Regions from separate parts of the Saccharopolyspora sp. NPDC045941 genome, predicted to be linked through region 1. Evidence: riboswitches for the same ligand, from Rfam matches in the RefSeq annotation. Region 1 holds a riboswitch; each other region holds the start of a gene.
The links. Region 1 has a riboswitch for S-adenosylmethionine ahead of AC07FN_RS31935 (methionine ABC transporter ATP-binding protein). Riboswitches for the same ligand answer to the same signal wherever they lie in the genome.
Positions count from the first base shown of each region.

Region 2: it holds a riboswitch for S-adenosylmethionine, as region 1 does, so the genes downstream of both, thrC (threonine synthase) here and AC07FN_RS31935 (methionine ABC transporter ATP-binding protein) in region 1, are expected to answer to the same signal.
Region 3: it holds a riboswitch for S-adenosylmethionine, as region 1 does, so the genes downstream of both, AC07FN_RS20185 (aminotransferase class V-fold PLP-dependent enzyme) here and AC07FN_RS31935 (methionine ABC transporter ATP-binding protein) in region 1, are expected to answer to the same signal.

Region 1 covers NZ_JBWKKU010000049.1:52,053-62,356, forward strand. The annotation lists gene AC07FN_RS31925 (transglycosylase family protein) at 1-547, shown strand, start outside; gene rsmA (16S rRNA (adenine(1518)-N(6)/adenine(1519)-N(6))-dimethyltransferase RsmA) at 941-1,810, shown strand; SAM riboswitch class I at 1,986-2,073, shown strand; gene AC07FN_RS31935 (methionine ABC transporter ATP-binding protein) at 2,318-3,334, shown strand; gene AC07FN_RS31940 (ABC transporter permease subunit) at 3,331-4,014, shown strand; gene AC07FN_RS31945 (MetQ/NlpA family ABC transporter substrate-binding protein) at 4,093-4,902, shown strand; gene AC07FN_RS31950 (4-(cytidine 5'-diphospho)-2-C-methyl-D-erythritol kinase) at 5,247-6,203, shown strand; gene AC07FN_RS31955 (ABC-F family ATP-binding cassette domain-containing protein) at 6,322-8,103, shown strand; gene AC07FN_RS31960 (fatty acyl-AMP ligase) at 8,290-9,942, shown strand; gene pth (aminoacyl-tRNA hydrolase) at 10,013-10,304, opposite strand, start outside.
Region 2 covers NZ_JBWKKU010000001.1:217,116-227,419, reverse strand. The annotation lists gene AC07FN_RS01020 (arylsulfatase) at 1-172, opposite strand, end outside; gene lepA (translation elongation factor 4) at 657-2,507, opposite strand; gene AC07FN_RS01010 (class I SAM-dependent methyltransferase) at 2,637-3,221, shown strand; gene AC07FN_RS01005 (VOC family protein) at 3,244-3,633, opposite strand; gene AC07FN_RS01000 (EamA family transporter) at 3,683-4,546, opposite strand; gene AC07FN_RS00995 (TSUP family transporter) at 4,754-5,560, opposite strand; gene rpsT (30S ribosomal protein S20) at 5,769-6,029, shown strand; gene holA (DNA polymerase III subunit delta) at 6,101-7,087, opposite strand; SAM riboswitch class I at 7,184-7,316, shown strand; gene thrC (threonine synthase) at 7,329-8,597, shown strand; gene AC07FN_RS00975 (ComEC/Rec2 family competence protein) at 8,700-10,304, opposite strand, start outside.
Region 3 covers NZ_JBWKKU010000023.1:64,925-75,228, reverse strand. The annotation lists gene dnaE (DNA polymerase III subunit alpha) at 1-609, opposite strand, end outside; gene AC07FN_RS20220 (AsnC family protein) at 819-1,796, shown strand; gene AC07FN_RS20215 (Re/Si-specific NAD(P)(+) transhydrogenase subunit alpha) at 2,099-3,199, shown strand; gene AC07FN_RS20210 (NAD(P) transhydrogenase subunit alpha part 2) at 3,239-3,544, shown strand; gene AC07FN_RS20205 (NAD(P)(+) transhydrogenase (Re/Si-specific) subunit beta) at 3,541-4,920, shown strand; gene AC07FN_RS20200 (hypothetical protein) at 5,207-5,506, opposite strand; gene AC07FN_RS20195 (RluA family pseudouridine synthase) at 5,553-6,437, opposite strand; gene lspA (signal peptidase II) at 6,479-7,126, opposite strand; gene AC07FN_RS20185 (aminotransferase class V-fold PLP-dependent enzyme) at 7,468-8,805, opposite strand; SAM riboswitch class IV at 8,846-8,961, opposite strand; gene ileS (isoleucine--tRNA ligase) at 9,109-10,304, opposite strand, start outside.

The DNA.
Region 1 (10,304 bases):
GCCCGGCGGCGACCAGCGGCTGGTCACCGGCGCCGAGATCCGCATCGACCGCACCGGCAGCACGGTCATCAACGTGACGATGCCGGTCGCGCCCCCGGTGCAGGAGATCGTCGACAACACGATGTTCAAGGGCGAGGAGCGGGTCGAGTTCCCCGGCGTGCCCGGCGAGAAGATCGTGTTCACCCGGGTCACCACGCGCAACGGCGACGAGACCGGCCGGGAAGCCGTCGGCGAGAAGATCACCAAGGAAGCGCAGCCCAAGGTCGTGCGCGTTGGCGGGAAGCAGCCGCCGAACAGCGGGGTCTGGGACAAGCTGGCGCAGTGCGAGGCCGGCGGCAACTGGGCGATCAACAGCGGCAACGGCTACTACGGCGGCCTGCAGTTCAACAAGTCCACCTGGGACGCCTACGGCGGCGACCAGTACGCGCCGTACCCCCACCAGGCCAGCCGCGAGCAGCAGATCGCGGTCGCGGAGAAGGTCCGCGCGGCCCGCGGCGGCGGCTACGGAGCCTGGCCGGGCTGCTCCTCCAAGCTGGGCCTCGGCTGACAAGCGGTATTCCAGACGCATTTTGCGTGGCGGTGCATGTGGCGGCCCCCCTGCGGGAATTGCGGTCGCCGTCTGGACTCCGGGATCCCCGACGCACGTATGTCCAATACGTCGCGTCGGGGCTGTCCTCGTCAGACGACGCCTGAGAACCCGCGGCGGTGCCGGTTGCACAGGTGGGCTAAGCGGCTACGCCGCTTGCGGCGGCTTTCGATCACGCGGACTGAGCGTCGCGGGTGAGCGGATGATCGAAGCGGCTTCGCCCGGGCGTCGATCATGTGAGCTGCGCGAGATGAAGGGCGCCTCTCGCCGGCTGATCCGGTGGTAGGTGCCTTTCGTGGTTCTGCTGGTCGGGGTGCGGGGACGGTGGCTTCGGGGCGCGGGTAGTTTTTCCGTGTGGACGACCAGCAGGCGACTCTGCTCGGCCCGGCCGACGTGCGCCGGTTGGCCGAGGAGCTCGACATCCGCCCGACGAAGAAGCTCGGCCAGAACTTCGTGCACGACCCGAACACGGTGCGCCGCATCGTGGCCTCGGCGTCGGTCACGGCGGACGACGTCGTGCTGGAGGTCGGCCCCGGCCTGGGCTCCCTGACGCTCGCCCTGCTCCCCGCCGCCGGTGCCGTGACGGCCGTCGAGATCGATCCGGTGCTCGCGGCGCGGCTGCCGCGCACCGCCGCCGAGTTCGCCCCGGCGCTGGCCGGCCGGCTCACCGTGATCGAGGCCGACGCCCTGCGGGTGACCGCCGCGGACTTCCCGGCGCCGCCGACCGCGCTGGTCGCGAACCTGCCGTACAACGTCGCCGTGCCGGTGGTGCTGCACCTGCTGGCCGAACTGCCGAGCCTGCGGCACGGCCTGGTCATGGTGCAGTCCGAGGTCGCCGACCGGATGGCCGCCAAGCCGGGCAGCCGGGTCTACGGCGTGCCCAGCGCCAAGGCCGCGTGGTACGCCGACGTGCGGCGCGCGGGTCCGGTGCCGCGCAAGGTGTTCTGGCCGGTGCCCAATGTGGACTCCGGGCTGGTGTCGTTCGAGCGCGTCGAACCGCCGTCGACCGCGCCGCGCGCGGAGGTTTTCCGGGTGGTGGACGCGGCGTTCGCCCAGCGGCGCAAGACGTTGCGCGCCGCGCTGTCCGGCTGGGCCGGGTCCGCGGCGCGCGCGGAGGAAGTCCTCCGGGCCGCCGGGGTGGATCCGTCGATTCGCGGTGAGCAGTTGGAGATCGCCGACTTCGCGCGCATCGCGGAGGCCGCGGCTACCGAGAGCGGTCGCTGAACCACCCGTCCGGGCGCTTGCCAACCGAGGTCGATCCACTACTCGGAGTCACCGAGAACACCTGGCGCGCCAGGAAAATTCCCGCTCGTCCGGGTGTGTGATTTGACGGACGATTTCGGAAAGTGACGACTATCAACTTGCGCTGGAATCCGCCAGTGGGTTCTACTATTCGGGAAATCCATCCCGAGCGGCCGAGAGACCTGGCTCCGCGACGCCGCAGCAACCACCCGATGGGCAGGTGCTAACGCCAGGACCGATGGAGTTGTTGTGGATTCCAACGCGCTGTTAGCCAGCCCGCCTGCGGGTCAGACCCGAGCTCAGCTGGTCCGATCCCGGCAGAACCACATCCGGAGGCTGCTGACGCAGCGTCGCGTCATCGACCACGGGCGTCGCACCACCACCGCCTGTCGTCGCGAGATGTGACCCAGCTCTTCCTCCCTTTCCGGAGTTCCTTGGCCTGCCGCCCTGTCGTGCGCGCGGCCGTCGCGAGCTGATGTGGAGCCGATCGTGATCACAGTTGAGAACCTGACCAAGTCCTTCCAGCACAACAACGGAACCGTCCGCGCCCTCGACGGCGTGTCGATGGAGGTTTCGGCCGGTGCGGTGTGCGGGGTGGTCGGTCCGAGCGGGGCCGGCAAGTCGACCCTGGCCCGGTGCATCGCGCTGCTGGAGAAGCCGGACGGCGGCGCCATCCGCGTCGACGGCACCGACCTCGTTTCCCTCGGCGGCAAGGCGCTTCGCGCGGCGCGTCGCCAGATCGGCGTTGTGCCGCAAGGCGATTCGCTGCTGCGCCAGCGCACCGCCGCGGGCAACGTCGCGTTGCCGCTGGAAGCGGCCGGTGTCAGCGGCCCGCAGCGACGCACTCGCGTCGGCGAGCTGCTGGACCTCGTGGGCCTGACCGACAAGGCCTCCGTCTACCCCGACCAGCTCTCCGGTGGGCAGCGCCAGCGGATCGCGGTGGCGCGTGCGCTGGCCGCCAAGCCGTCGGTGCTGCTGGCCGACGAGCCGACTTCGGCGCTCGACCCGAGCACCACCGACTCGGTGCTCACGGTGCTGGACCGCGCCCGCGCCGAACTGGGCGTCACCGTGCTGGTGGTCACCCACGACATGGCCGTGGTGCGCAAGATCGCCGACGACGTCGCGGTGCTGGAGGACGGCCGGGTGGTCGAGCACGGCAAGGTCATCGACCTCGTCGCCGAGCCCGGCAGCCGGGTGGGCGACACGCTGCTGCCCGGCACTGACCAGGGCGATTCGCTGCGGCCCGGCGGTAGGCACGACGTCGTCGCCGAGGTCGTGCTGGTCGGTTTCGCCGCGGTCGGCGCGTTGCTGCCGGAGGCCGCCGGCCGGTTCGGGGTCGAGCTCGCGATCCTGGGCGGCGGGTTGACCAGGCTGGGTGACACGCCCGTGGCGAAGTTCAAGGTGGGCCTGACCGGCGAGCGAGCCGAGGCGGCCCTGAAGTGGATGGTCGAGCGGGACGCGCATGTGCGACGCGCCCCGGTGTGCGTTGACGGAGCTGCTGCGTGAGTGATGTGACCCCCTGGTCGGAGGTCCTTGGAATTCTTGGTGAAGCGACGATCGACACGCTCTACATGGTGTTGGTGTCGACCCTGCTGGCGGTGCTGGGAGGCCTGCCGCTCGGGGTGCTGCTGCACCTGACCTCGCCGGTCGGCCTGAACCCGAAGCCCGTGCTGTACCGGGTGCTCGGCGTGGTCGTCGACGTGGTGCGTTCGGTGCCGTTCGTCGTTCTGCTGGTGGTGCTGGCGTCGTTCACCCGGCTGCTGATCGGCACGTCGATCGGCAGCACCGCGGTGATCGTGCCGCTGACCATCGGCGCCATCCCGTTCTTCGCGCGGCTGACGCAGAACGCGTTGCGCGAGGTCAGCTTCACCGTGGTCGAGGCTGCGATCACGACCGGATCGAGCAAGCTGCGGATCGTGTGGACGGTGCTGCTCGGCGAGGCGCGAGCCGCGCTGGTCGGCGCGGTCGGCGTCACCGCCGTGGCGCTGGTCGGCTATGCCGCGATGGCCGGCGCGATCGGCGGCGGCGGGCTGGGCACGACCGCGATCCAGGACGGCTACCAGGGCTACGACGACCGGATCCTGTGGGGATCGGTGGTCGTGCTCGGCGTGCTGGCCTTCGCGATGCAGCTGATCACCGACCGGACCGCGAAGCTCGTCGACCGGCGCCGGACCGCGACGAGCTGACCTCGTGGGCGACGCCCGCCCGAAACTCTTCCTGCTTGGGACGACCTCCCAACCACTGTCCAGAAAGGACGAACTCTGATGCGTTTGCGTTTTGCCGCCCTGGTGGCCGCGGCCGGCGTGGTGCTGGCCGCGTGCGGAGGCGGCGGCCAGGCCTCCTCGGACCCGAACGCCCCGCTGCGGGTCGCGGTCAGCCCGACGCCGCACGGCGAGATCCTGGAATACGTCAAGGACAACCTGGCGAAGCAGGCCGGACTCGACATCGAGATCGTCAAGTTCGACGACTACAACCGGCCGAACGAGGCCGTCGCGAACGGCGAGCTGGAGGCGAACTACTTCCAGCACCAGCCCTACCTGGACGAGTACCGCAAGCAGCGCGGCGGCGACTTCGTCTGGATCCAGGCCGTGCACCTGGAGCCGCTCGCGGTGTACTCCAACAAGGTCAAGTCGCTGCAGGAGGTCCAGGACGGCGCGACGGTCACGCTGTCCAACGACCCGGCGAACCAGTTCCGCGGCCTGAAGCTGCTGGAGCAGGGCGGCCTGATCAAGCTCAAGCCGGACGCCGCGGTGGGCACCCGGTTGGAGTCGGCGATCGCCGAGAACCCCAAGAACATCAAGTTCAAGGACCTGTCGCCGGACCAGCTGCCGCGCTCGGTGGATGACGCCGCCGCCGCGGTGGTCAACGGCAACTACGCGATCAAGGCGAACCTGCAGAACCCGGTCCTCGTGGAGAGCCCGGAGAACAACCCCTACGCCAACGGCCTGGTGACCAGCCCGGCGCTGGAGAAGGACCCGCGGATCCAGAAGCTCGCCGAGCTGCTGCGGTCCCAGCAGGTCAAGGACTTCATCAACCAGAAGTACGGCGGCGTCGCGGTCATCCCGGCGGCCTGATCGCAGCATCCGCGCTGGAGGGCGCTTCCCGGCGCGTTGATCGCCGGGAAGCGCCCTTCACCGCATTTTCCGCTTTGTTCTTGAAGCGGCGCAGCCGCTTGGCCCACCCTCGCAACTCGCACCGCCGCGGGTTCTCAGGCTGTGCTCGCCCTTCTGGGCTACTGGGCGAGGCCAGTCCCCGCCGCGTCGTCTTGGGCATACGTGTGTCGGGGATCCCGGAGACCAGACGGCGTCTGAGATTCCGCCACCCGCACCGCTCCGCAAGGTGGGTCTGGATAGGTTCTAATACGCAGGGAAGTCGGCGGCGGGGTTTCCTCTACACGTACGCTCTAAGAGTGCTCTCCGTGGTTCCTACACCCATCACCGTTCGCGTCCCGGCCAAGGTGAACCTGCACCTGTCGGTCGGTGACCCGCGCCCGGACGGCTACCACGAGCTGGTCACCGTCTTCCAGGCGCTGTCGATGACCGACGAGGTCACCGTGCTGGTCGCCGAGGAACCCGGCATCGACGTGCACGGCGATGGTGCGGACTCGGTGCCCACCGGCCCCAGCAACCTGGCTTGGAAGGCCGTGCAGCTGCTCGCCGAGCACAGCGGGCGCGATCCGGAAGAGCCCGGGGTGCGGCTGTCGATCAACAAGGGCATCCCGGTCGCCGGCGGGATGGCCGGCGGCAGCGCCGACGCGGCGGCGACGCTGCTGGCGCTGAACCACCTCTGGCGGCTGGAGCTGGGGCGCGACGACCTCAGTGAGATCGCCGCGAAGCTGGGCAGCGACGTCCCGTTCTCGCTGCAGGGCGGCACGGCGCTGGGCACCGGCCGCGGCGAGCGGCTCGTGCCGGTGCTGGCGCGGCACACCTTCCACTGGGTCATCGCGCTCGATCGCCGCGGGCTGGGCACGCCCGGCGTCTACACCGAACTCGACCGGCTGCGGGCGGAGTCGAAGCCGAACCGCGTCGGGGAGGTCGAGCCGCTGCTGGAGGCGCTGGCCTCCGGAGACCCGCGGCAGCTCGCCCTGCTGCTGGGCAACGACCTGCAGGCGGCGGCCGTGTCACTGCGCCCCGGGCTGCGGCGCACGCTGCGCGCGGGAGTGCAGGCGGGCGCGCTCGCCGGGATCGTTTCGGGCTCGGGCCCGACCTGCGCTTTCCTCTGCACCGACGCGGATTCGGCGGTCCGGGTGGCGGCCGAGCTCTCCGGCGCGGGCGTGTGCCGCACGGTCCGCGTCGCCCACGGCCCCGTCCCGGGAGCCCGGGTGGTCTCCGAAGAGTCCGCTCACCGCCCCACCCCGCCCCAGGTCCACGCCTGAAGTGCAGTTTCAATTGAAACTGCACGCCTAGGACCGCGGTCTGCAGTTTCAATCGAAACTCGGGCCTGGGCCCAGCCCGTGATCACGCAACGCAGTTGATGGAGTAGACGAACACCCGATGGTGAACCTGGTCAATCTGGAATCGGTCAGCAAGAGCTATGGCGTGCGCCCGCTGCTGGACGGCGTCTCGCTCGGGGTCTCGGCGGGGGAGCGCATCGGGGTCGTCGGCCTCAACGGCGGCGGCAAGACCACGCTGCTGGAGGTGCTCGCCGGCCTCGCGGAGCCCGACAGCGGCCGGGCCAGCCAGAGCCGCGACCTGCGGATGGCCGTCGTCACGCAGCGCACCGAGCTGCCCGCCGACTCCACGGTGCGCAACGCGGTGCTCGACCCGCACGGCTTCAGCGCCGAGCACGAATGGGCCGCCGACCCGCAGGTGCGCTCGGTGCTCAGCGGCCTCGGCATGACCCGTCTCGGCCTGGACACCCCGGTCACCGACTTCTCCGGCGGCGAGCGCCGCCGCGTCGCGCTGGCCGCCGCGCTGGTGCGCGATCTGGACCTGCTGGTGCTGGACGAGCCGACGAACCACCTGGACGTCGAGGGCGTGCACTGGCTGGCCGATCACCTGCTGGAGCGCAAGTGCGCGCTGGTGATCGTCACCCACGACCGCTGGTTCCTGGACACCGTCTGCAACCGCACCTGGGAGGTCGTCCAGGGCCGCGTGGAGCAGTACGAAGGCGGCTACGCCGACTGGGTCTTCGCCCGCGCCGAACGCGCCCGCATCGCCCAGCAGGCGGAGGAGAAGCGGCAGAACCTCGCGCGCAAGGAACTCGCGTGGCTGCAGCGCGGCGCGAAGGCCCGCACCTCCAAGCCCCGGTACCGGATGGAGGCGGCCGAGGCCCTGATCGCCGACGTGCCGCCGCCGCGCGACACCGTCGAGCTGGTGGCGTTCGCCAAGCGCCGTCTCGGGAAGACGGTGCTGGAGCTGGAGGACGTCGACCTCCGGATCGCCGACCGCACGCTGCTGGACGGCGTCACCTGGCGCATCGGCCCCGGCGACCGGATCGGTCTGGTCGGCGTCAACGGCTCCGGCAAGACGACGCTGCTGAAGTTGCTCGCCGGCGAACGCGAAGCCGACGCGGGCAAGCGCATCGAGGGCAAGACGGTGCGGCTGGCGCACCTGACCCAGGAACTGCACGACCTGCCCGGGCATTGGCGGGTGCTGGAGGCGATCGAGAACGTCGCCGAGCGGGTCACCCTCGGCAAGTACGAGCTGTCCGCATCGCAGCTCGGCGAGCGCTTCGGCTTCGGCAAGGGACGGCAGTGGACGCCCGTCGAAGACCTCTCCGGCGGCGAGCGCCGGCGCCTGCAGCTGGCGCGGTTGCTGATGGCCGAGCCGAACGTGCTGATCCTCGACGAGCCCACCAACGACCTCGACATCGACACCCTGCAGCAGCTCGAAGATCTGCTCGACACCTGGCCGGGCACGCTGGTGGTCGTCTCCCACGACCGCTACCTGGTGGAGCGCGTGTGCGACAGCGTGCACGCGCTGTTCGGCGACGGCGGCCTCACGCACCTGCCGGGCGGCATCGACGAGTACCTGCAGCGGCGTCAGTCGCTGTTGGAAGCGGCCGAAGGCAGCGTCGGCAAGCAGGCGACCGACGCGGCGAAGCCGCGAGGGCTCTCCGGAGCGGAGGAGCACGCGGCGCGCAAGGACCTCGCGCGCTGCGAGCGTCAGCTCGACAAGCTCGCGGAGCGCGAAGCGCGGCTGCACGAGAAGCTCGCGGAGGCCGCGACAGCGCCGGAGCGGCTGGCGGAGCTGAACGCGGAGCTGCGCGGGCTCCAGCAGGAGAAGGACGAGGTCGAAATGCGCTGGATGGAGCTCGCCGATCAGCTCGGCTGACCCGGAGGTGTCCAATTTTGCCTAAAATTGGGCACCTTCCCCATGTCCCGGAAGGCGCGGTGCGAGCCCCGGGATAGCTGCCGATTTTGCCTGGAATCGGGATCTTCGCCCTTGCGGGGTGCTCGATGAGCTGGCCGTTGTGGCGAAACCTGTGCGCGCGATCACCGTGCTCGTAAGCTGCGTCACATGAGTCGGTTCGTGGAGACATTGGTGGCGTCCGCGCGGGAGAACTCCGGTCCGCAGGCGCGGGGGCTCACGACGGGCGAGCCCGAGCAGCCGTGGTTCCGGACTTGGGCTGAGGTGCACGCCGACGCGCTGCGGATGGCCGGGGCGCTGGGCGACGACCTCGGGCCCGGGCGGGTCGTCGCGATCCTCGCCGCCGATCCCGGCCTGATCGCTCCCGCCGTGCAGGCCGTGTGGCTCGGCGGCGGCAGCGTGACGATGCTGCACCAGCCGACGCCGCGCACCGACCTCGCGCACTGGGCCGAGGACACCGTCCGGGTGCTCAAGATGATCGGCGCCCGGCTGGTGCTGCTGGGCGCCCCGTTCGAGGACTTGGCCGGCGTGCTGGAGGAGAACGCGATCGGCTGCCGGAACCTGGCCGGGCTCACCGGCGGCGAACCGCTCGCCGCGCCGGTCGACGTCGACGAGGACGCGACCGCGCTGCTGCAGCTGACCAGCGGCTCCACCGCCGACCCCAAGGCCGTGCGGATCACCCACGGCAACCTCCACGCCAACCTTCGGGCGATGGTCACCGCCGCCCGGCTCGATCCCGCGCACGACGTCGCGGTGTCCTGGCTGCCGCTGTTCCACGACATGGGGATGGTCGGCTGCCTGACGGTGCCGATGGCGATCGGCATGTCGGCGGTCAAGATCACCCCGGCCGACTTCCTGGCCCGGCCGCTGCTCTGGCCCGAGCTGATCAGCCGCTACCGGGGGACCGTGACCGCCGCGCCGAACTTCGCCTACGCGATCGTCGGTCGCCGGATGGCCCGCGCCGACGACGGCGACTTCGACCTGTCGAGCCTGCGGTTCACGCTCAACGGCGCCGAACCGATCGATCCGGCGGCGGCGCAGGCGTTCACCGACGCGGGGGCCAGGTTCGGGATGAGCCCGGACTGCATGGTGTGCGCGTTCGGGATGGCCGAGGCCACGCTCGCGGTGTCGTTCGCGCCGCTGGGGCGCGGGCTGGAGGTCGACACCGTCGACGCGGATGCGCTGGAGCAGCAGCGGCGGGCCGAACCCGCATCGCCGGACGCCGAGCGGGCGCGGCGGTTCGCGTTGCTGGGAAACCCGTTGCCGGGCTTGGAGGTCGACGTCGTCGACGACTCGGGCCGGCGGCTGGAGGAGCGGCAGGTGGGGCGGCTGCGGATCCGGGGCGAGGCGGTGACGCCGGGCTACCTGACCATGGACGGCCCGCTGTCCACGCAGGACGATGACGGCTGGCTGGACACCGGGGACGAGGGCTACCTGGTCGACGGCCAGGTGGTGATCTGCGGGCGCCGCAAGGACGTGATCATCATGGGCGGCCGCAACATCTACCCGGTGGACATCGAGCGGGCCGCCTGCCAGGTCGAGGGCGTGCGCGCGGGTAACGCCGCCGCGGTCCGGCAGGACGCCGGGAGCCGCCGCGAGCGGTTCGCGGTGGTGCTGGAGTCGCGCCTGGCGGGCGACGAGTCCGCGGAGAAGGCGCTGCGCAAGGAGGTCGCGGCGCGCATCGTGGACGCGGTGGGAGTGCGCCCCTCGGCGGTCGTCGTGCTGCAGCCGGGCTCGCTGCCCAAGACCCCGTCGGGGAAGCTCAAGAGGGCCGCCACGGCCGCGCTGGTCCCCACCGAATGACCTTTGTGGACGGTCACGCTGAAGGGCCCCGCACCGAGCTCGGTGGAGCGGGGCCCTACAGCTCGCGGGGTCAGTGGAAGCGGTTCTGGGCGGCTTCGAGGCCGTCGGTGACCAGGGCCTCCACCGCGTCCGCGCAGAGGTCGATGAAGTACGCGAGCTCCTTGCGCTCGGCACCGGAGAAGTCCTTGAGGACGTAATCGGCCGGGTCCATCCGGCCGGGCGGGCGGCCGATGCCGAAGCGGACCCGCAGGTAGTCGCGGGTGCCGATGGACTTGCTGATCGAACGCAGCCCGTTGTGGCCGTTCTCGCCGCCGCCGCGCTTGAGCCGGACGGTGCCGAACGGGAGGTCGAGCTCGTCGTGG
Region 2 (10,304 bases), on a different contig from region 1:
CGCTCGGTGCGCCGAAACCCATGTCGTCGATGAGCACCACCACGACGTTCGGCGCGCCCTCCGGTGGGCGCAGCGGCTGCCGCGGCGCGAACGCCGGGCGTTGATCGCGCACGTCGAACGCGGTCGCGGACGGCGGCTCGGGATCCGGAATCGGCAACCGATCACGCGACATCTGCACGCCCTACCTCCCACAATTTCGACGCCGTACCAGCGAACCGGGCGCGGAGCATCGGAAACCACCAACCCCACAAGGCTTTCCACACCGCATGCTAGTGGGCGCACACCTGAACCCCAGCGCTGCGGATGTGTCCCGGATCGCAAGATCCCGGCATCATTCCTGGTCAGCGCGGCATCAGTGGCAGTCAGACCGGTTCTCGATCCACCTCGTGGAAGATGGCTGTCTCATCCGGCGAGCGCGGGCCGAACCGCTGCGATCGCAACGCGGGACTACCCCTCGGTCGCCGAACGGTTCGGCACACGGGTGCTGGCCGACCGCGACCCGGCTGCACTTCGCCAACGTCATCGACGTGCCGTACGACAAGGCCATCACCACTCGGGTGATGGCCGACCGCGGTTTCGCCGAAACGCTGCGGCGCGGAACCAACGTCGAACGGACCGCCGCCTCGCCCCGCTCCGCCCGCTGGCGGTGCCCTGAGCTACTTCTTGCCCTTGGCCTTGTCGTCCTTGGCCTCGTCGGTGGACAGCGCAGCCACGAAGGCTTCCTGCGGGACCTCGACGCGGCCGATGGTCTTCATCCGCTTCTTGCCTTCCTTCTGCTTCTCCAGCAGCTTGCGCTTCCGGCTGATGTCACCGCCGTAGCACTTGGCGAGCACGTCCTTGCGGATCGCGCGGATCGTCTCGCGGGCGATGATCCGCGACCCGATCGCCGCCTGGATCGGCACCTCGAACTGCTGCCGCGGGATCAGCTCGCGCAGCTTCGAGGCCATCTTCGTGCCGTAGGCGTAGGCGGCGTCGCGGTGCACGATCGCGCTGAACGCGTCCACCGGCTCGCCCTGCAGCAGGATGTCGACCTTCACCAGGTTCGACGCCTGCATGCCCGACTCCTCGTAGTCCATCGAGGCATAGCCGCGGGTCCGCGACTTCAGCTGGTCGAAGAAGTCGAACACGATCTCCGCGAGCGGCAGCGAGTAGCGCAGCTCGACCCGGCTCTCCGACAGGTAGTCCATCCCGGACAGCTGCCCGCGCCGGCTCTGGCACAGCTCCATGATCGTGCCCACGAACTCCGACGGCGCGATGATCGTGCACTTGGCGACCGGCTCCAGGACGTCCTTGATCTTGCCCTCGGGCCAGTCGGACGGGTTGGTCACCACCAGCTCCGACCCGTCCTCCATCTCCACGTGGTAGACCACGTTCGGCGCCGTGGAGATCAGGTTCAGGTTGAACTCGCGCTCCAGCCGGTCCCGGGTGATCTCCAGGTGGAGCAGACCGAGGAAACCGCAGCGGAAACCGAAGCCCAGCGCCCCGGAGGTCTCGGGCTCGTAGGTCAGAGCGGCGTCGTTGAGCTGCAGCTTGTCCAGCGCCTCGCGCAGCAGCGGGTAGTCCGTGCCGTCCACCGGGTAGAGCCCGGAGTACACCATCGGCTTCGGCTCGCGGTAGCCGCTGAGCGGCTCCTCCGCGCCCTTGCGCTCGGCGGTGATCGTGTCACCGACCTTGGACTGGCGGACGTCCTTCACCCCGGTGATCAGGTAGCCGACCTCGCCGACGCCGAGGCCCCCGGACGGCTTCGGCTCCGGCGAGATGATGCCGACTTCCAGCAGCTCGTGGGTCGCGCCGGTGGACATCATCCGGATCCGCTGCCGCGGGGTGATCCTGCCGTCGACCACCCGGATGTAGGTCACCACGCCGCGGTAGGTGTCGTAGACCGAGTCGAAGATCATCGCGCGCGGCGGCGCGTCGGAGACGCCCTGAGGCGCCGGGATCTGCCGCACCACCTCGTCGAGCACCGACCCGACGCCCTCACCGGTCTTCGCCGACACCCGCAGCACGTCCTCCGGCTCGCAGCCGATGATGTGCGCCAGCTCGGCGGCGTACTTGTCGGGCTCGGCGGCCGGCAGGTCGATCTTGTTGAGCACGGGGATGATCTGCAGGTCGTGCTCCATCGCGAGGTACAGGTTCGCCAGCGTCTGCGCCTCGATGCCCTGCGCGGCGTCGACCAACAGCACCGCGCCCTCGCAGGCCGCCAGCGACCGGCTGACCTCGTAGGTGAAGTCGACGTGACCGGGGGTGTCGATCATGTGCAGCACGTGGTCGACGCCGTCGGAGGTCCACGGCAGGCGCACGTTCTGCGCCTTGATCGTGATGCCGCGCTCCCGCTCGATGTCCATCCGGTCGAGGTACTGCGCCCGGTACGCGCGCTCCTCCAGCACACCGGTCAGCTGCAGCATGCGGTCGGCCAGCGTCGACTTGCCGTGGTCGATGTGCGCAATGATGCAGAAGTTCCGGATTCGCTCCGGGGGCGTGAACGTGGTGTCGGCGAAACTGCTCACTCAGTGTTCCTCGCGGATGTCGACTGGTGCGGGGTTCACCCCATCGTCCCATGACACACCTGGTACTCGGCGTCCAACTCCGGGTCATCCCCGATGCGAGCACCGGCTCCGGGCTGCTGAGCTGGTCCTATGGGTCATTTCGCCGGTTTCGCCCTGGATCGTGCGTTCGGTCACCCGCGCGGTCTGCTGGGTGCCGCGGGCGGCGCGCTGATGGCGCGCGGCAACGCGGCGGCCGAGCACCAGGTGGTGCGGTTGGCCAAGCTGACCGGCGCGGAAGATGTCCTGGTGATCGGGCCCGGGCCCGGCGTGGGACTGCGAGCGGCAGGCGAGCGTGCGGCGCGGGTGGTCGCGGTCGAGCCGTCGGCACCCATGCGGCAGGCGTCCTGCCGCCGGTGCGCGGAGCTGCCCAACGTCGCCGTCGAGGACGGCACCGCCGAAGCGACCGGGCAGCCGGACGCCGCGTTCGACGTGGCGCTGAGCGTGAACAACGTCCAGCTGTGGCCGGATCGCGCCGCAGCGCTCGCCGAGCTGCACCGCGTGCTCCGGCCCGGCGGCGTCCTGCTGCTGTCGACCCACGAGCGCTGGCTGCCCGGCGGCCGGGCCGGCCTCCACTCCGACGTCCAGGCGGCGGGCTTCGCCGACGTTCAGACCTGGGCCTGGCAACCGGACCACGGCACCACCCAGGCCCAAACCCGGGCCCTCCGGCCGGAATAGGGCCGCCGATGAGTGCCGGCGATCACTCCGGGGCAGGGTCGCGGACGTCGGTCCGGATCGGGTGATCGGCCGGGATTTCGACCAGCACGATGCGCATCCCGTCCGGATCGGCTACCCAGCCCTCGTCGAGGCCCCACGGCTGCCGCGCCGGCTCCGCCAGGACCGTCACGCCACGGCCCCGGAGCCGCTCGAACTCCGCCCGCACGTCCCGCACCTGCAACCAGAGCACCTGATCCGGGCTCGGCCCCGGTCCGCCCGCGCCGGAGATCTCCAGAAAACCCTGCCCCAGGAAGAAAACCGTGCCACCGGGGAACTCCCGCGAGACGGCCAGCCCGAGCACATCGCGGTAGAACCGCAACGACCGCTGCCAATCCCGCGGCCGGAGGATCAATCGGCTGTTCAAGACCTCCATGCCCCGTTTCTACCCGCGCGGACCGATGGCCGCCGAGCAACCGGGGCCATCAGGCGATGCCGAGGAGCACAACCCCGGCCAGGACCACCACGGCACCCGTCATCCGGCGCGTCGGCTGGGCTTCGCCCAGGAGCCGCCAGGCCAGCAGGCCCGCCAGGACGATGCTCAGCTCCCGGGCCGGGGCCACCAGGCTCACCGGGGCGAGCTGCATCGCGAACAGGACGAGGATGTACGCCAGCGGCGACAGCAACGCCACCGCCAGGATCTCGCGGCGGTGCTCCCGCCACGTGCGTGCGATCTGGGTCCGCCGGGTCGCCGCGTAAGGGCTGAGCATCACCGAGCGGGCGAAGTTGCTCGTCCAGTCGAACACCAGCGGAGACAGCGCCAGGCCCGTCACCGCGTGCGCGTCCCACACCGTGTAGATCGCGATCAGCGAGCCGGTCAGCAGGCCGAAACCGACGCCCGCCAGGCTCGCGCCGGAACGCGGTACACCGTCGGACAGGCCGATCACGAACACCCCGGCGACCACCAGCAGCCCGCCGAGCACCCCGAGCCAGCCCGGGCGCTCCCCCAGGACCACCACCGCGATGATCATCGCCAGCATCGGGCCAGTGCCGCGGGCCAGCGGGTACACCACCGACATGTCGCCGACCGCGTAGCCGCGCTGCAGCAGCAGGAAGTACGCCAGGTGCACGACCGCGCTGACCAGCACGCCCAGCAGCCAGTCGCCCAGCACGGGCATCCCGGTCCAGAACAGCGATCCCGCAGCCACCGGCAGGTACAGCACGGCGCTGCACGTCGCGGTCAGCCACACGAACCCGGTGCCGGCCGACCCGGCGCGCTTGGCGAAGAAGTTCCACCCCGCGTGCGCGAACGCGGCGGTGACGACGAGGAGAACGGCGGCCAGGCCCATGGGAACCCTCTCCGTGCCACGCGGGCGCGCGGCATCCGGGTTCCTCCAGGCTTTTGTCCCGTCAGATGTGCGACCGCACTCCTTCCGCGATCGCCGGTGCCGCTCGGACCGGTCCCCCGCGCTCCTAGTTGTGGTGACCTGCAGCGGAGCGGGAGCGGAACCCTAGGCACAACCAGGCGTTGATATTACTCCGTCCGATTCCCGCGTCTACACGCCCGCGGCGAGCTTCCAGCCGAGGCTGATGACGAGCCCGACGACCACCGTCAGGAAAACCCGCCGCACGAATCCGGATCCGCGCTTCGCGGCGACCATCGCGCCGAGGACGCTGCCCGCCATGTTGCTCGCGGCCATCACCAGCGCCAGGCCCCACAGCACCTTGCCCGCCGGGACGAAGAACGCGAGCGCGCCGATGTTCGTGGCGACGTTGACGACCTTCGCCGTCGCCGATGCCGTGACGAACGCGAAACCGACCAGGCCGACGAGCAGGAACACCAGGAACGAGCCGGTGCCGGGCCCCGCGATGCCGTCCCAGAAGCCGATCAGGGCGCCGCCGGCGAGCATCACGAGCAGCTGCGCGCGCCGCTCGAAGCGCGGCGCATCGGACGAACCCAGCTCGGGCTTGCGCCAGGTGTAGATGCCGACGACGGCCAACGCGACCAGCACGATGACGTTGAGGACCTGCGACGGAAGCGCATCGGCCAGGACGGCTCCGCCCAGCGACCCGAGCAGGGCGACGATCGCCATCGACAGCGCGGCCTGCCAGTCGATCGGCGTCCGCTTCGCGTACGTCCGGGCGGCGGCCGCTGTCCCGGCGATCGCCGCCACCTTGTTCGTGGCCAGCGAGTAGATCACCTCGCCGCCGGGCAGGAGCAGCAGCATCGCGGGCAGCTGGATCAGGCCGCCGCCGCCCACGATGGCGTCGACCGCCCCGGCCAGGAACGCGGCGCAGCAGAGGAACAACAGCCCGGCCAGGGAAAGTTCCGCGAATCCGGGCCAGTTCAACGCATCGAGCACGAAGAGTGACCCTATGGTCCGCAGGCGCGGGATCCGAGCCGATGTGACCGCCGTCGCCCGGTCCCGCCCGCCACCATCGGCGCAGGTGGCCGCTGTTAACATGGACGACCGTGCCGTGCGGCATTCCGCCGTGGAGGAAATCTGCCCTGGGGCAGCGCCGACAACAGCGCGGCACGATCGATGCAACAGACTGAGAAGAGGCGCCACAGTGGCCAACATCAAGTCCCAGATGAAGCGGATCAAGACCAACGAGCTGGCCCGGCAGCGGAACAAGGCCGTGAAGTCCGCGGTCAAGACCGCCATCCGCAAGTTCCGCGAGGCCGCTGACGCCGGCGAGAAGGACAAGGCCATCGAGCTGCAGCAGGCCGCCAGCCGCGCGCTGGACAAGGCCGCCAGCAAGGGCGTCATCCACAAGAACCAGGCCGCGAACAAGAAGTCCGCGCTGGCGCAGCGCGCCAACCAGCTCTGAGCTGAGGCCGAGCTTCCGGCCCCCTTCCCGCCACGGGGAGGGGGCCGTTTGCATTCACGGGAAAGCGCGGGTCACGAACGCTGGTTGCGGAGCTCCACGAGCCGGAGGACGGTCCGCTCCAGGGCGTAGGTGGCGTCAGCGGCCATGCCCTTGACCCCGGCGTTGACCTCCGCGACCGCCTGCAGCGCTTGCGCGAGGCTCGATGCGTTCCAGCCGCGGGACTGCGCCAGCGCCTTCTTCACCTTCCACGCGGGCATGCCGAGCTCGCCCGCCAGCCGGAACGGATCGTTCCGGCCGCCCGCTGCGGCGACCCGGCCGATGGTGCGCACCGAATCGGCGAGGGCATCGGCGATCAGCACGTGCGGAACGCCGAGCTGCACGGCCCACCGCAAGGCCTCCAGCGCCGCCGCCCGATCACCGGTCACCGCCTTCTCCGCGACCGCGAACCCGGTCACCTCCGCGCGCCCGCGGTGGTAGCGGCGCACCGCCGTCTCGTCGACCTTGCCGCCGGTGTCGGCGACCAGCTGCGTCGCCGCGGCCGACAGCTCGCGCAGGTCCGAACCGACCGATTCGATCAGCGCGGCCACGCCGGCCGCATCGGTCTTCCCGCCGGCCCGGCGCACCTCGTCGCGGACGAACGCCTCCCGCTCCGCGGGCTTGGTGATCTTGTTGCACTCGGTGACGCGCGCGCCGAGTTTGCGCAGCGCATTGGGCAGTTCCTTGGCGTGCTTCGACCGGCCGCCACCGGTGTGCACGACGACGAGCGTGACGCCGTCCGCCGGCTGCCGGGCGTACGTCAGCAGCGCTTCGGCGATCTCCTTGCCCGCGTCCTGCGCGGACTCCACGGCCAGCACCCGGCCCTCGGCGAACAACGACGGGCTGAGCAGCTCCGCCAACTCCGGAGGAGTGAGCTCACTCACCTTCACCCGGCGCAGCTCGGCCTCCGGGTCCACGGCGCGGGCCGCTCCGACGGCCGCCCACAGCGCGCGTTCCACCAGCAGTTCTTCGTCTCCGATAACCAGATGCAGCGGATCGGGGACCACGGCCGGTGCGCTCATGCACGCATCGTCGCACGCACCCGCGACTGTCCCGCCATCTGGATCGTGCTGGCCAGAACCCGGCGCGGTCCACTAGCGTTGCCGGCACAACCGAATAGCTCATCCAGAGGGGCAGAGGGAACGGCCCGATGAAGCCCCGGCAACCGTTCGTCAGCGAATCGTGATTTCACCCGCGAGGTCTCTGACGAAAGCGGTGCCAATTCCGACCCGTCCGCGGGACAGATGAGGAGAGGACCTCGCGATGACCGCTGCCGCCCATGCCCAGAATTCGGCGAAGAAGACCTACGACCTGGGCAATGCCGTCGAACTGGTGTCCAAGGAAGAGGGCCACCGGCAGCCGCTGGCCCCGGAATTCGTCTCCTTGGAAGATTTCTCCCCGCTCGAGGTCGCGTACGACTTCGGCCGGATCCGCCGCGAGGACATCGAGGCCGGCCCGCGTTCCATCTGGCGCTACAAGCAGCTGCTCCCGGTTCCCTCCAACGTCGAGGAGCACCCGAACACCGACCCGGGCTGTACCCGGCTGATCCGGGCCGACAACCTCGCGAAGGCGTTGGGCGTCAAGCGGATCTGGATCAAGGACGACACCGGCAACCCGACCCACTCCTTCAAGGACCGCGTCGTCGCGGTGGCGCTGGCCGCCGCCCGCGAATTCGGCTTCAAGGTGCTGGCCTGCCCCTCCACCGGCAACCTCGCCAACGCGGTGGCCGCAGCCGCGGCCCGCGCCGGCTGGGACTCGGTGGTGCTGGTGCCCAAGACCCTGGAGCGCGCCAAGATCCTGATGAGCGCGGTCTACGACGGTTCGCTGCTGGCCGTCGACGGCAACTACGACGACGTGAACCGGCTGGCCACCGAGCTCGCCGCCGAGCACGAGGACTGGGCGTTCGTCAACGTCAACGTCCGGCCCTACTACTCCGAAGGCTCGAAGACGCTCGCCTTCGAGGTCGCCGAGCAGCTCGGCTGGCGCATCCCCGAGCAGATCGTGGTGCCGATCGCCTCCGGCTCGCAGCTGACCAAGGTCTACAAGGGATTCAACGAGCTCGGCCAGGTCGGCCTGGTGGAGCCGAGCCCGGTGCGGATCTTCGGCGCGCAGGCCACCGGCTGCTCCCCGGTGTCGACGGCGTACAAGAACGGCCACGACGTGGTCCAGCCGGTGCGGCCGGACACCATCGCCCGGTCGCTGGCCATCGGCGCTCCCGCCGACGGCCCCTACGTGCTCGACATCGTGCGCAAGACCGGCGGCGCCATCGAGGACGTCACCGACGACGAGGTCCGCGACGGCATCCGGCTGCTGGCGCGCACCGAGGGCATCTTCGCCGAGACGGCCGGTGGGGTCACCGTGGCCACGGCGAAGAAGCTCATCGAGGCGGGCAAGATCGACCCGGATGCCGAGACCGTGCTGCTGATCACCGGTGATGGCCTGAAGACCCTGGACGCGGTGCAGGACCAGATCGGCCCGAAGGCCACCGTCGCGCCGACCACCGAAGCGGTCAACCAGGCGCTCGGCCTCTGAGCCGACCAGACGACCTGATTCGAGGGCGCGGCGTCACCGCACGGCGGTGGCGCCGCGCTTTCGTCCACAAGGGACGACAGCGGACGCTCGGGTCGCCTCGTCCTATGGCTCGCCTGCGCGCAGCGGGTCGCCCCGGGCTACGTAGCGGGGGCCCTGCGGGCCGGGCAGGATCGCGATATCTCCTTCCTGGTCGGTGCGCAGCACTTTCGTGCCCGCACGGGCGAGGTTGTCGACGATGAACGGGCTGGGGTGCCCGTAGGTGTTGCCGGCGCCGACGCTGATCACGGCCAGCCTCGGGCGCACTGCTTGCAGGAAACGCGGTGCGGTGTAACGGGATCCGTGGTGCGGGACCTTGAGCACATCGGCCCGGAGATCCGCACCGGAAGACACCAGCCGCCCCTGCCCGGGCAGTTCGACGTCGCCGGTGAGCAGGACCCGGCCGGCCGGGGTGGTCGCCAGCAGCACGATCGACGCGTCGTTGGCGTCGTCGGCCGACTGCGTGCGGGCCAGCACCGGGTCCGGGCCGAGCACGTCCAGGACGAGCCCCGGCCAGACCGCGCGCTGCCCGGACAACAGCGGCACGACCGGAACCCGGTGCGCGCGGGCATCCCTCTCGACGTCGTCCATCGCCCACGCCGGCTGCCGCAGCGGGCCGATCGCGACCGCGTCGACGGGGATCTTCCCCATCAGCGCGGCGAGCCCGCTCACGTGATCGGCGTGCAGGTGGGTGAGCACCGCCAGCGGGATCCGGCGAATCCCGAGCCGCCGCAGGCATTCCGCGGCCCGTTGCGGATCCGGCCCGGCGTCGACCACCACCGCCTCGTCCGGGCGACCGGTGGCCAGCACCAGCCCGTCGCCCTGGCCGACATCGCACGCGACCATGCTCCAGCCCGGCACCGGCCAGCCCGGCAGCACGGTGCGCACCGGCACCACGACCAGCACCACGAGCAGCAGCCCCACCGCGACCACCAGGCGAATCCGCTTGCCGCGCAAGGCGATCAGCCCGACCGCCGCGATCACCGCGAGCGCGATCCCGCCCACGGTGCCCGATGGCCAGTCGAACGCCGCGCCGGGAACCGCCGCCGCCCGCTCGGCGACCAGGATGATCCACTCCAGCTCCGGCGCCGCCAGCCGGCCGAACACGCCGGCCGACCAGGCCGATACCGGCGCCACCACGGTGGCCAGGACGCCGAACACCGTCGCCGGTGCGACGACGGGCCCGGCCAGCACGTTCGCCGGTACCGCCACCAGGCTGACCTCGCCGGAGAGCGCCGCGATCAACGGAGCCGTGACGACGTGCGCCGCCAGCGGCACGGCGATCGCTTCGGCCAACCCGACCGGCACTCCCCTCGCCCGCAGCGACGACGACCACACCGGCGCCAGCAGCACCAGCCCGGCGGTCGCCGCGACCGACAGCGCGAACCCCGCGCTGGTCGCCAGGTCGGGCAGGAGCAGCAGCAAGCCGATCACGCTCGCGGACAGCGCCGGCAACGCCGACCGCTGCCTGCCCAGCACCAATGCGAGCAACGTGATCGCGCCCATCACCGCCGCGCGCAACACGCTCGGTTCCGGTCCGGCCAGGATGACGAACCCGACGAGCGCCGCGCCCGCACCCACGGCCGACATGACCGGCCCCGCGCCGACCAGGTGCAGCAGCACCAGCACCGCGCCGCACACGATCGCGAGGTTGGCGCCCGAAACCGCCGT
Region 3 (10,304 bases), on a different contig from region 1:
CGGCAGCCCGTGGTCCATCAGCTCCAGGAAGAAGTGGTCCTTGCCGAAGATCTCCTGGTACTCCGCCGCCGCCCGCAGCGCCTCGTCGAACTGCCGCAGCCGCAGCCGCGTCTGCACCTCGCCGGACGGGCAACCCGTCGTGGCGATGATGCCCTCGGAGAACTCCGAGATCAGCTCCTTGTCCATCCGCGGCTTGCGGTACATGCCCTCGAAGCTCGCGCGGCTGGACAGCGTGAACAGGTTGCGCAGGCCGGTCGCGTTGCGCGCCACCATCGTCATGTGCGTGTAGGCACCCGCACCCGAGACGTCACCGCCCTCACCGAACTCGTCGGTGCCGCGCTGCTTGGCCTCGCCCCAGAACACCGGCTTCTTGTGGAACCGGCTGCCGGGCGCGAGGTAGGCCTCGATCCCGATGATCGGCTTGATGCCGGTCTTGCGCGCCTGCTGGTAGAACTCGTCCGCGCCGAACATGTTGCCGTGGTCGGTCATCCCCACCGCGGGCATGCCCAACCGCTCGGCTTCGGCGAACAACGCCCCCACCTTCGCCGCACCGTCGAGCATCGAGTACTCGGTGTGCACATGGAGGTGAACGAAGGGGTCGACAGGCACGGGAAAGTCCTCCTTCGGCGGGCTTCGGGGAGAGGTGCCAGCCTAACTCCCGGCCCCGACTCGGCCGGAGATTCCCCCGGCGTTGCGCGGTGTTTCCACGCGGGCGGGGTGTGCGCCACCCCGCTGCCCGGCCTCCCGGCCGCGAAGTCCGGATCAAAAGCACATGCCGTTTACGCTTGGGTCGGGGCGAGCGGGTAGCGTGGCACGACGTGGCTGGCCCTGATCCCGTGGACGTGCGTCTGCTGAGCGTCGTCGCCGAGATGGGCCGTGCGGCGGTTCCCGAGATCGCCGGTCGGCTCGGCATGGACGTGCGCGACGTCGCCGCACGCCTTGCTGCCCTCTCCACCACCGGCCTGCCGCTGATCGTCGGCGTCGAGTGCGACCCCCAGGCCATCCGCAACGCGGTCGCGGCCGCCCAGCACTGGGCCGCGCAGCAGAACATGGCCAGCGGGCCGTACCAGGTGCAGGGGCAGGCCAGCGGCGGACACCAGGTGCAGCCGTCCGGCTCCTACCCGCAGCCCAGCGGCTCCTATCCGCAGCCCAGCGGCGGCTACCCGATGCCCACCGGCGGCTACCCGGCGCCGTACAGCGGCGCGAGCGGCCCGCAGCCGTTCGTCCCGGCCGGCCCGCCGGCGACGTCCTTCCAGCAGCAGCCCGCGCCGCCGAACCCGATGAACGTGTGGGGGCCGCCGGGATCGGCCGCCTGGGCCCGCGGCGACCAGCAGTGGCCGGGCGCCCAGGCCGCGCCGCAGCAGCAGCCGGTGCGCACCGGCAAGGTCGGCAGCAAGCTCGACGTCGAGGGCCTGGAGGGCGAGCGGATCACGATCCTGCTCGTGGAGGTCGTGGACCCGGCCGACTTCCTGTTCACCGCGGCGGGCTACGAGCTGCAGGACGGCGAGCGCGCGGTCGTCGTGCACACCGAGCTGACCAACCGCGGGGCGACGCCGTTCGCCTCGCTGCCCGACCTGTACCTGGAGCTGATCACCGAGGACGGCGGGGCGGTGTCGAAGGCGCCGGTGTCGCTGTCCTCCCGCCCACCGCACCGCATCGGCGTGCAGCCGGGCGAAACCGCGGGCGGCCACACGGTGTACGTGCTGCCGGAGAACACGGAGCTCACCAAGGTCCGCTGGACGCCCCGCCCCGGCGACGAACAGCGCACCCTCACGTGGGACATCACCGACCTCTGATTTTTTGAGTTCCAGGCTCGTTCTGCTCGGCGGTGCGGGTAGCGGTCCCCCTGCGGGAATTACTGTCGCCCCCTCGGTCCGGGATCCCCGACTTGTGTATGAACCAGTCGGGTCTCGCGCTCACTGTCACAGCAGAAGCTGCTTCGGCCTGATTCAGCTGCACGCTTGTTCCCGGTCGGCGGGGCCGCAACTCCGGTGGAATGCCAGAACTCCCCACTTCCAGTACGTCTGTCCTGGTGATCTCGCGGGGCGAACGGGCGGGTGGTCTTGCGGTTTGCGCCGCGGTGTGACGAGCTGGAGTCATGACCTCTCCGGACAGCGGTCGCACGAGCGTCGGTGTGCCGCGCGAGACGGTGCCCGGTGAACGCCGGGTCGCGCTCGTCCCGGGCGTGGTGGAGCGGTTGTGCGCGCAAGGCCTCGGCGTCGTGGTCGAGGCCGGCGCCGGGCAGGCCGCGCTGATCCCGGACGAGGCGTTCGCCAAGGCGGGCGCGACCATCGGCGACCCGTGGTCCGCCGACGTCGTGGTCAAGGTGAACGCGCCGACCGAGGCGGAGATCGCCCGGCTGTCGCCCGGGTCGGCGCTGATCGGGTTCCTGGCGCCGCTGACCGATCCGGACATCGCCGACCGGCTGCGGGCCGCCGGGGTGCGGGGCTTCGCGCTGGAGTCGGTGCCGCGCATCTCCCGGGCCCAGTCGATGGACGCGCTGTCCTCGCAGGCCAACGTCGCGGGCTACCGGGCGGTGCTGCTGGCGGCGAGCGAATGCACCCGGTTCTTCCCCATGCTGACCACCGCGGCGGGCACCGTGAAGCCCGCGTCGGTGCTGGTGCTCGGCGTCGGGGTGGCCGGTCTGCAGGCGCTGGCGACCGCGAAGCGGCTCGGCGCCCGCACCACCGGCTACGACGTGCGACCGGAGGTCGCCGACCAGGTGCGCTCGGTGGGCGCCAAGTGGCTGGACCTGGGCGTTTCGGCGGTCGGCGAGGGCGGCTACGCCCGGGAGCTGACCGACGACGAGCGCGCCGAGCAAACCCACCGGCTCAACTCGGCCATCGCCGGTTTCGACGTGGTGATCACCACCGCCCTGGTGCCGGGCCGGCCGGCCCCGAAGCTGGTCCCGGCGGAGGCGGTGCGCCGGATGCGGCCGGGCAGCGTGATCGTCGACCTGGCGGGCGCGACGGGCGGCAACTGCGAGCTCAGCGAGCCGGGGCGAACCGTGGTCGGCCACGAGATCACCATCGCGGCGCCGCTGAACCTCCCGGCGAGCATGCCGGAGCACGCCAGCGAGCTCTACGCCCGCAACGTCCAGGCTCTCCTGGAGCTGATGCTCGTCGACGGCCGCCTCGCCCCCGACCTCACCGACGAGGTCCTCGCCGCCGCCTGCATCACCTGTCCGGACCCGGCATGAGCGTCAACGAGCGTCCATAGGCGAACGGGAGGAGGGGCGATGTTCCTGGCCGATCTCGCGGTCCTGGTGCTGGCGGGGTTCGTCGGCTTCGCGGTGATCTCGAAGGTGCCGAACACGCTGCACACACCGCTGATGTCCGGCACCAACGCCATCCACGGCATCGTGCTGCTCGGCGGCGTGCTCGTGCTCGGATCCGGGGTGGAGGACCTCGGCTCGCAGCTGCTGGCGCTGGTGGCCATCGTGTTCGGCACCATCAACGTCGTCGGCGGATTCCTGGTCACCGACCGGATGCTGGGCATGTTCAAGCGGAAGCCGGAGGCGACGCGGAAGGGTGCCGACAAGTGATCACCCTGCGCTCGGTGCTCTACATCCTGGCGTTCGCGCTGTTCATCTACGGCCTGATGGGGCTGACCGGCCCGCGCACCGCGGTCCGCGGCAACGCGATCGCGGCGGCGGGCATGGTGGTCGCCGTCGTCGCCACGCTGCTCACCCCGGGCCTGGGCAACTGGTGGCTGATCGTGCTGGGCCTGGCGCTCGGCACGGTCATCGGCGTGCCCGCCGCGCGGCGGGTGAAGATGACCGCGATGCCGCAGATGGTCGCGCTGTTCAACGGCGTCGGCGGCGGCGCGGTGGCGCTCACCGCGTGGGTGGAGTTCCGGGAGACCACCGGGTTCCAGGGCGAACCGGCGTTCGTGCCGATCTCGACGCTGTTCGCGGCGATCGTCGGCTCGATCTCGTTCTGGGGTTCGCTCGTCGCCTTCGGCAAGCTGCAGGAGATCGTGCCGGGGCGTCCGATCACCGTCGGCCGGCTGCAGATGCCGCTGAACGTGCTGCTGCTGGCCGGGGCGATCGGCTGCGCCGTGGCGATCGGCCTCGGCGGCACCGCGGAACTGCTGATCGTGGCGGTGCTGGTGCTGGCCGGGCTGGCCGGGATCGCGGTGGTGCTGCCGATCGGCGGGGCCGACATGCCGGTGGTGGTATCGCTGCTCAACGCGTTCACCGGGCTGTCGGCGGCCGCGGCCGGGCTGGCGCTGGGCAACACCGCGATGATCGTGGCGGGCATGCTGGTCGGCGCGTCCGGCTCGATCCTCACCGACCAGATGGCCAAGGCCATGAACCGGTCGATCCCGTCGATCGTGGCCGGCGGTTTCGGCGGCGGCGCGGCCGTGGCCCCGGCGGCCACCGACGGCACGGTCCGCTCGGTCAGCGCGGCCGACGTGGCGATCCAGCTGGCCTACGCCGGGCAGGTGATCGTGGTGCCCGGCTACGGCATGGCGGTCGCGCAGGCCCAGCACGCGGTGCAGGACATGGCGAAGTTGCTGGCGGACAAGGGGGTTGCCGTCGACTACGCGATCCACCCGGTGGCGGGCCGGATGCCCGGCCACATGAACGTGCTGCTCGCCGAGGCCGACGTGCCCTACGAGCAGCTCAAGGAGATGGACGAGATCAACGACGAGTTCGCCCGCGCGGACGTCGCGCTGGTGATCGGCGCCAACGACGTCACCAACCCGGCGGCCCGCACCGACCCGAACTCGCCGATCTACGGCATGCCGATCCTCAACGTCGACCAGGCGAAGGCGATCGTCGTCCTGAAGCGCTCGATGCGGGCGGGCTTCGCGGGCGTGGACAACCCGCTCTACACGGACCCGAAGACGACGATGCTCTTCGGCGACGCCAAGACCTCGGTGCGAGAAGTGGTCGAAGAGCTCAAGGCGCTGTAGAGCTTTTCTCCGAACTCCTTTTGCCTGGCGGTGCAGGTGGCGGAACCTCAGACGCCGCCTGGACTCCGGGATCCCCGACACACGTATGCCCAATACGACGCGTCGAGGCTGTCCTCGCCAGACGACGTCTGAGAACCCGCGGCGGTGCCGGTTGCGTAGGTGGGCTAAGCGGCTACGCCGCTTCAAGAACAAAAGCCCACGCGTCACCCAAGTCGAAACAGCCGCTGTAGGACGTGAGCCAACCCAGGGGCCGTGAGTCTCTTCCTGCCACGGCTGCCCGAAGGGCTCACGACTCCTTGCCGCGGCGGAAGATGTTCAGCGGGTTGTTGCGCTTGGGGCGTTCCGGCTTGGTGCGGCTGCGGTACTCCAGCGTCGGCCAGTCCCCCGCTTCGCCCCCCGCCTGGTTCGGTTCCGGCGCGCCGAGCACCGACGGCGCCGCCTTCCCCACGTCCTCCGCGCTGATCACGTCGCCGAGGCTGGTGAAACCGGCCGGCGGCGTGTCCGCGTCGGCTCCGGCGTCGAATACCGGCATGCCGCTGGGCGGCGTCGGTGCATCCGACCCATCGAACGACCTCGACTGTGCCATCAAGCCCCCTTGCTCGTTCACAGGCTTGTCCGCCACCGTACCCGGCTCAGCCGTCCTGACCGCGGAGCTCGTCCAGCGCGTGCTGCAGGTCGGCGGGGTAGTCGCTTTCGAACGTGACCCAGCCGCCGGACGGGTGCTCGAAGGAGAGGCTGCGCGCGTGCAGCCACTGCCTGGTAATAGCGAGTCGTCGGGCCAGCACGGGGTCCGCGCCGTAGGTCAGGTCGCCGACGCAGGGGTGCTTGATCGCCGCGAAGTGCACCCGGATCTGGTGCGTGCGCCCGGTTTCCAGCTTCACGTCCACCAGCGACGCCGCGCGGAACGCCTCCACCGTCTCGTAGTGGGTGACGCTGGGCTTGCCGCCGGTGACGACCGCGAACTTGTAGTCGTGGCGCGGGTGCCGGTCGATCGGCGCGTCGATGGTGCCGCGGCTCGGGTCCGGATGCCCCTGCACCACCGCGTGGTACCGCTTGTCCACGGTGCGTTCCTTGAACGCGCGCTTGAGCACCGAGTACGCGTGCTCGCTCTTGGCGACGACCATCACACCCGTGGTGCCCGCGTCCAGGCGGTGCACGACGCCCTGCCGCTCCGAGGCTCCGGAGGTCGCGATGCGCACGCCCGCGGCGGCGAGCCCGCCGACCACGGTCGGCCCCTCCCAGCCCGGGCTCGGGTGCACGGCGACGCCGATCGGCTTGTCGACCACGACGATGTCGTCGTCCTGGTGCAGGATCCTGAGCCCGTCCACCGGCACCGCGACGACCTGCAGCGGCTGCTGCGCCGGCGGCAGCGTCACCTCCAGCCAGGCCCCGGCGACCAGCCGGTCCGACTTGCCCGCCGGGTTGCCGTCGACCATCACGTCACCGGACTCGGCCAGCGAGGCGACGGCACTGCGGGACAGGCCGAGCAGCTTCGACAGGCCCGCGTCGACCCTCATGCCGTCCAGCCCGTCGGGAACCGGCAGCGTTCGAAGATCGCTCACGACTGCGCTGCCTTCTTCTGGCGGTGCACCGTGCCGTCGTAGTCGCGGCCCAGCAGCGACATCAGCACGACCAGGATGCCGCCGCAGACGATGCAGGAGTCGGCGATGTTGAACACCGGCCACACCGCGCCGCCCGGCGCGAACACCGACAGGAAGTCCACCACGTGCCCCTGCAGCGGTCCGGGGGCGCGGAAGATCCGGTCGACCAGGTTGCCGCAGGCGCCGCCGAGCACCAGGCCGAGCCCCACCGCCCAGCCCGGCGAGCGCAGCTTCGGCGCCAGCCAGATGATCACGCCGACGACCGCGATGGCGAGCAGCGCGAGCAGCCAGGTCATGCCGGTGGCCAGCGAGAACGCGGCACCGGGGTTGCGCAGCACGTCGAGGTAGAGCAGGCCGCCGAACAACTCGACCGGCTGCTTGCCCTCCAGGTTGGCGACCACGGCGACCTTGGTGAGGATGTCGATGGCCAGGGCCACCACGGCGACCCCGCCCAGCAACCCGAGCAGCTTCCCGGAGGCGCGCTTGGGCGGCTCCGCCGCCTCGGCCTGCGTCTCGGGTGCCTGTTCCGCGGGGGTCGGCTCGGTGCCCGCCTGCTCTGCTGAGGACTCCCTCGGGGAGGACTGCTCGGTGCTCACGCCAGCCATTGTCCCTGAACCCGCCCGCACGCGGTCCGGCAGGACCACTCCCCGCGATGCGCCCTTGAACACGTTGGGCTGTTTCCAGACTCGTTTTGCGTAGCAGTGCAGGTAGCGGAACCTCAGACGCCGCCTGGACTCCGGGATCCCCGACTTACGTATGTCCAATACGCGGCGCTGGGGCTGTCCTCGCCAGGCGACGTCTGAGAACCCGCGGCGGTGCAAGTTGCGGAGGTGGGCTAAGCGCCTTCGGCGCTTCAAAGACCAAGAACAAGACCCGTGAGTACATCGTGTTGCTATAGCAGCACGACGTACTCACAGGTCTTGACCAGGAGAAACGGAGCCTGGTGTCAGCCGAGGAAGTCCGGCAGCGGGCGGGGGTCGTTGACCGGTGCCCAGCGGCCGTCGACCTGCTCGTAGCGCCAGACCGGACCCACTGCCACCAGCCGCCGCAGCGCGTTCACCAGGCGGTCGATGTGCTCCGCCGTCGTGCCCAGCCCGACGCTGACGCGCACCGCGCGGTCGGCGTCCGAGCCCGCCCGCGAGAGCAGCCGCCGCGTGGCCACGTGCGCGCAGAACAAGCCGTCGCGGACGCCGATCCCGTGCTCCGCGGAAAGCGCCGCGGCCAGCAGGCCGGGGTCCTGACCGTCGATGGTGAAGCTCACCACGCCCACACGGTCGTGATCGGCGTCGAACAACCGCAGCTCGCGCAGCCCGGGCACGCCGCGCAGCCCGGCCCGCAGCCGGCGCAGCAGCGTCTCCTCGTGCTCGACGACGTCCGGCCAGTTGGCCGCGAGGGTCTCGCAGGCCTTGGCCAGCGCGTGCACGCCGACGGTGTTCGGCGAACCGGCCTCGTGCCGCTCCGGCCCGGTCGTCCAGCTGACCGACCGTTCCTGCACCAGCCGGGTCGCGCCGCCGCCCGCCAGGTACGGCTCGGCGGCGTTGAGCCAGTCCGCGCGGCCGATCAGCGCGCCCGCGCCGAACGGCGCGTAGAGCTTGTGCCCGGAGATCGCGACGTAGTCGACGTCGAGCTCGCCGATCCGCACCGGCCGGTGCGGCGCGAGCTGCGCGGCGTCCAGCACGGTGCGCGCCCCGCGCCGCCGCGCTGCCTTCGCCAGCTCGGCGACCGGCCACACCTCGCCGGTGACGTTGGAGGCGCCCGTGATCACCGCCAGCCGCGGCCCCTCCGGGCATTCGGCCAGCGCGGCGTCGAGCGCGGCGACCGCGTCCGCCGGGGTTTCCGGCGCGGGCAGGCGGCGCACCCGCGGACCCGACCAGGGCAGCAGCGCGGCGTGGTGCTCGGTGTCGAAGACGACGACGGAGGTGCCGCGCGGCAGCGCCCGCCCCAGCAGGTTGAGGGCGTCGGTGGTGTTGCGCGTGAAGATCACCGAGTCGGTTCGCCGGGCGCCGACGAAGGTCCGGAGCTTGTCCCGGGCACCCTCGTAGACCCGGGTGCACACCTGGGAGGCGAACCCGGCGCCGCGGTGCACGCTCGCGTACCAGGGCAGCAGCTCGTCCACCGCCGACTGCACCGGCTCCAGACAAGGCGCGCTCGCCCCGTGGTCGAGGTTCGCGTATCCGATGTGCTCGCCGGTGACCAGCGGGACCTGCAGCGAGCGGCCGACGACAGCGGGGATCCGGTAGTCCACATCGGACTGCTTCGGGATGTCGATGACGGCAGAAGACATGACGGCCTCCTCGGGGGCCTCATCGGACCCGCCCAGGAGGGGTCCGCGCTTGCCGGATCGCCCTGCACGACCGGCCAGGTCCTCACCCGGGGCACCCCACCGCGGTTGGAGGGTTGCCGGCCAGCAAGCCGGGGCTTGACGCTGGCACTCATGACCTTCGACTACGGACCTTAGAAAACCGCCGCGGCACCGGACAACAGCAATCCCGGATCGTGGGAGCGGCCTTGGTCACACCGACCCCGGAAGCGCGAAGGGCGCTTCCCGTCGGGAAATCCGGCGGGAAGCGCCCTCGACCTCGCGGGATCAGGCCTTGGCGACGCCGATCTTGATCTCGGTGCCGTCACCGACGGTGCCGGTGAAGCCGTCCGCCACGTCGCTGGACTCGACCGCGTTCGCCAGCGTTTCGGCGGCGATGAACTCGCGGTGCTCGGCGACGGCCGACAGGACCTCGGCCGGGGCCGAGATCGCCACCGCGATCCGGTCGGAGACCTGGAAGTCCGCCTCCTTGCGGGCCTGCTGGACGACGCGGACCACGTCGCGGGCCAGGCCCTCCGCCGCCAGCCCCGGGGTCACCTCGGTGTCCAGCACCACCAGGCCCTTGCCGCCGGGCAGCGCCGAGGCCGCGCCGGGGTCGGTGGAGACCAGCCGCTCGTCGAACTCGTTCTCCTGCAGTTCGATGCCCGCCGCGACCACGGTGCCGCCGGTGCGCTGCCACTCGCCCGACTTCACCGCCTTGATCACCTTCTGCACGTCGCGGCCCAGCCGCGGACCGGCGGCCCGCGCGTTCACCGCGATCTCGAAGTGACCGTGCGCGGCGACGTCGGTGCTCAGCTCCAGGTCCTTGACGTTGACCTCGTCGCGGATCAGGTCCGCGAAGGGCCGCAGCGCCTCCGCGTCCGGGGTGGCGACCACGAGCTTGGCCAGCGGCAACCGCACCCGGAGGTTGTTGGACTTGCGCAGCCTCGACACCGACGAGCACACCTGGCGCACCTCGTCCATCGCGGTCACCAGCGCGGCGTCCGCGGGCAGCTCGTCGACCAGCGGCCAGTCCGCCAGGTGCACCGAGCGGCCGCCGGTCAGCCCGCGCCAGACCGCCTCCGCGGTCAGCGGCAGCATCGGCGCGACCACCCGGCTGGTCACCTCCAGCACGGTGTGCAGCGTGTTGATCGCGTCCAGGTCACCTGCCCAGAAGCGGTCGCGGGACCGGCGCACGTACCAGTTGGTCAGCACCTCCAGGAAGTCCCGCACGTCCGAGCAGGCGCCCGCGAGGTCGAACGAGTCCATTGCGGACTGCACGTCGCCGACCAGCTCGTGCGTCTTGGCCAGGATGTACCGGTCCAGCACGTGCTCGCTGTCCACCTTGGACTCACCGGAGACGCCCTCGGCGTTGGCGTACAGCGCCAGGAAGTACCAGGAGTTCCACAGCGGCAGCACCGCCTGGCGCACCGCGTCCCGGATGCCGCGCTCGGTGACCACCAGGTCGCCGCCGCGCAGGATCG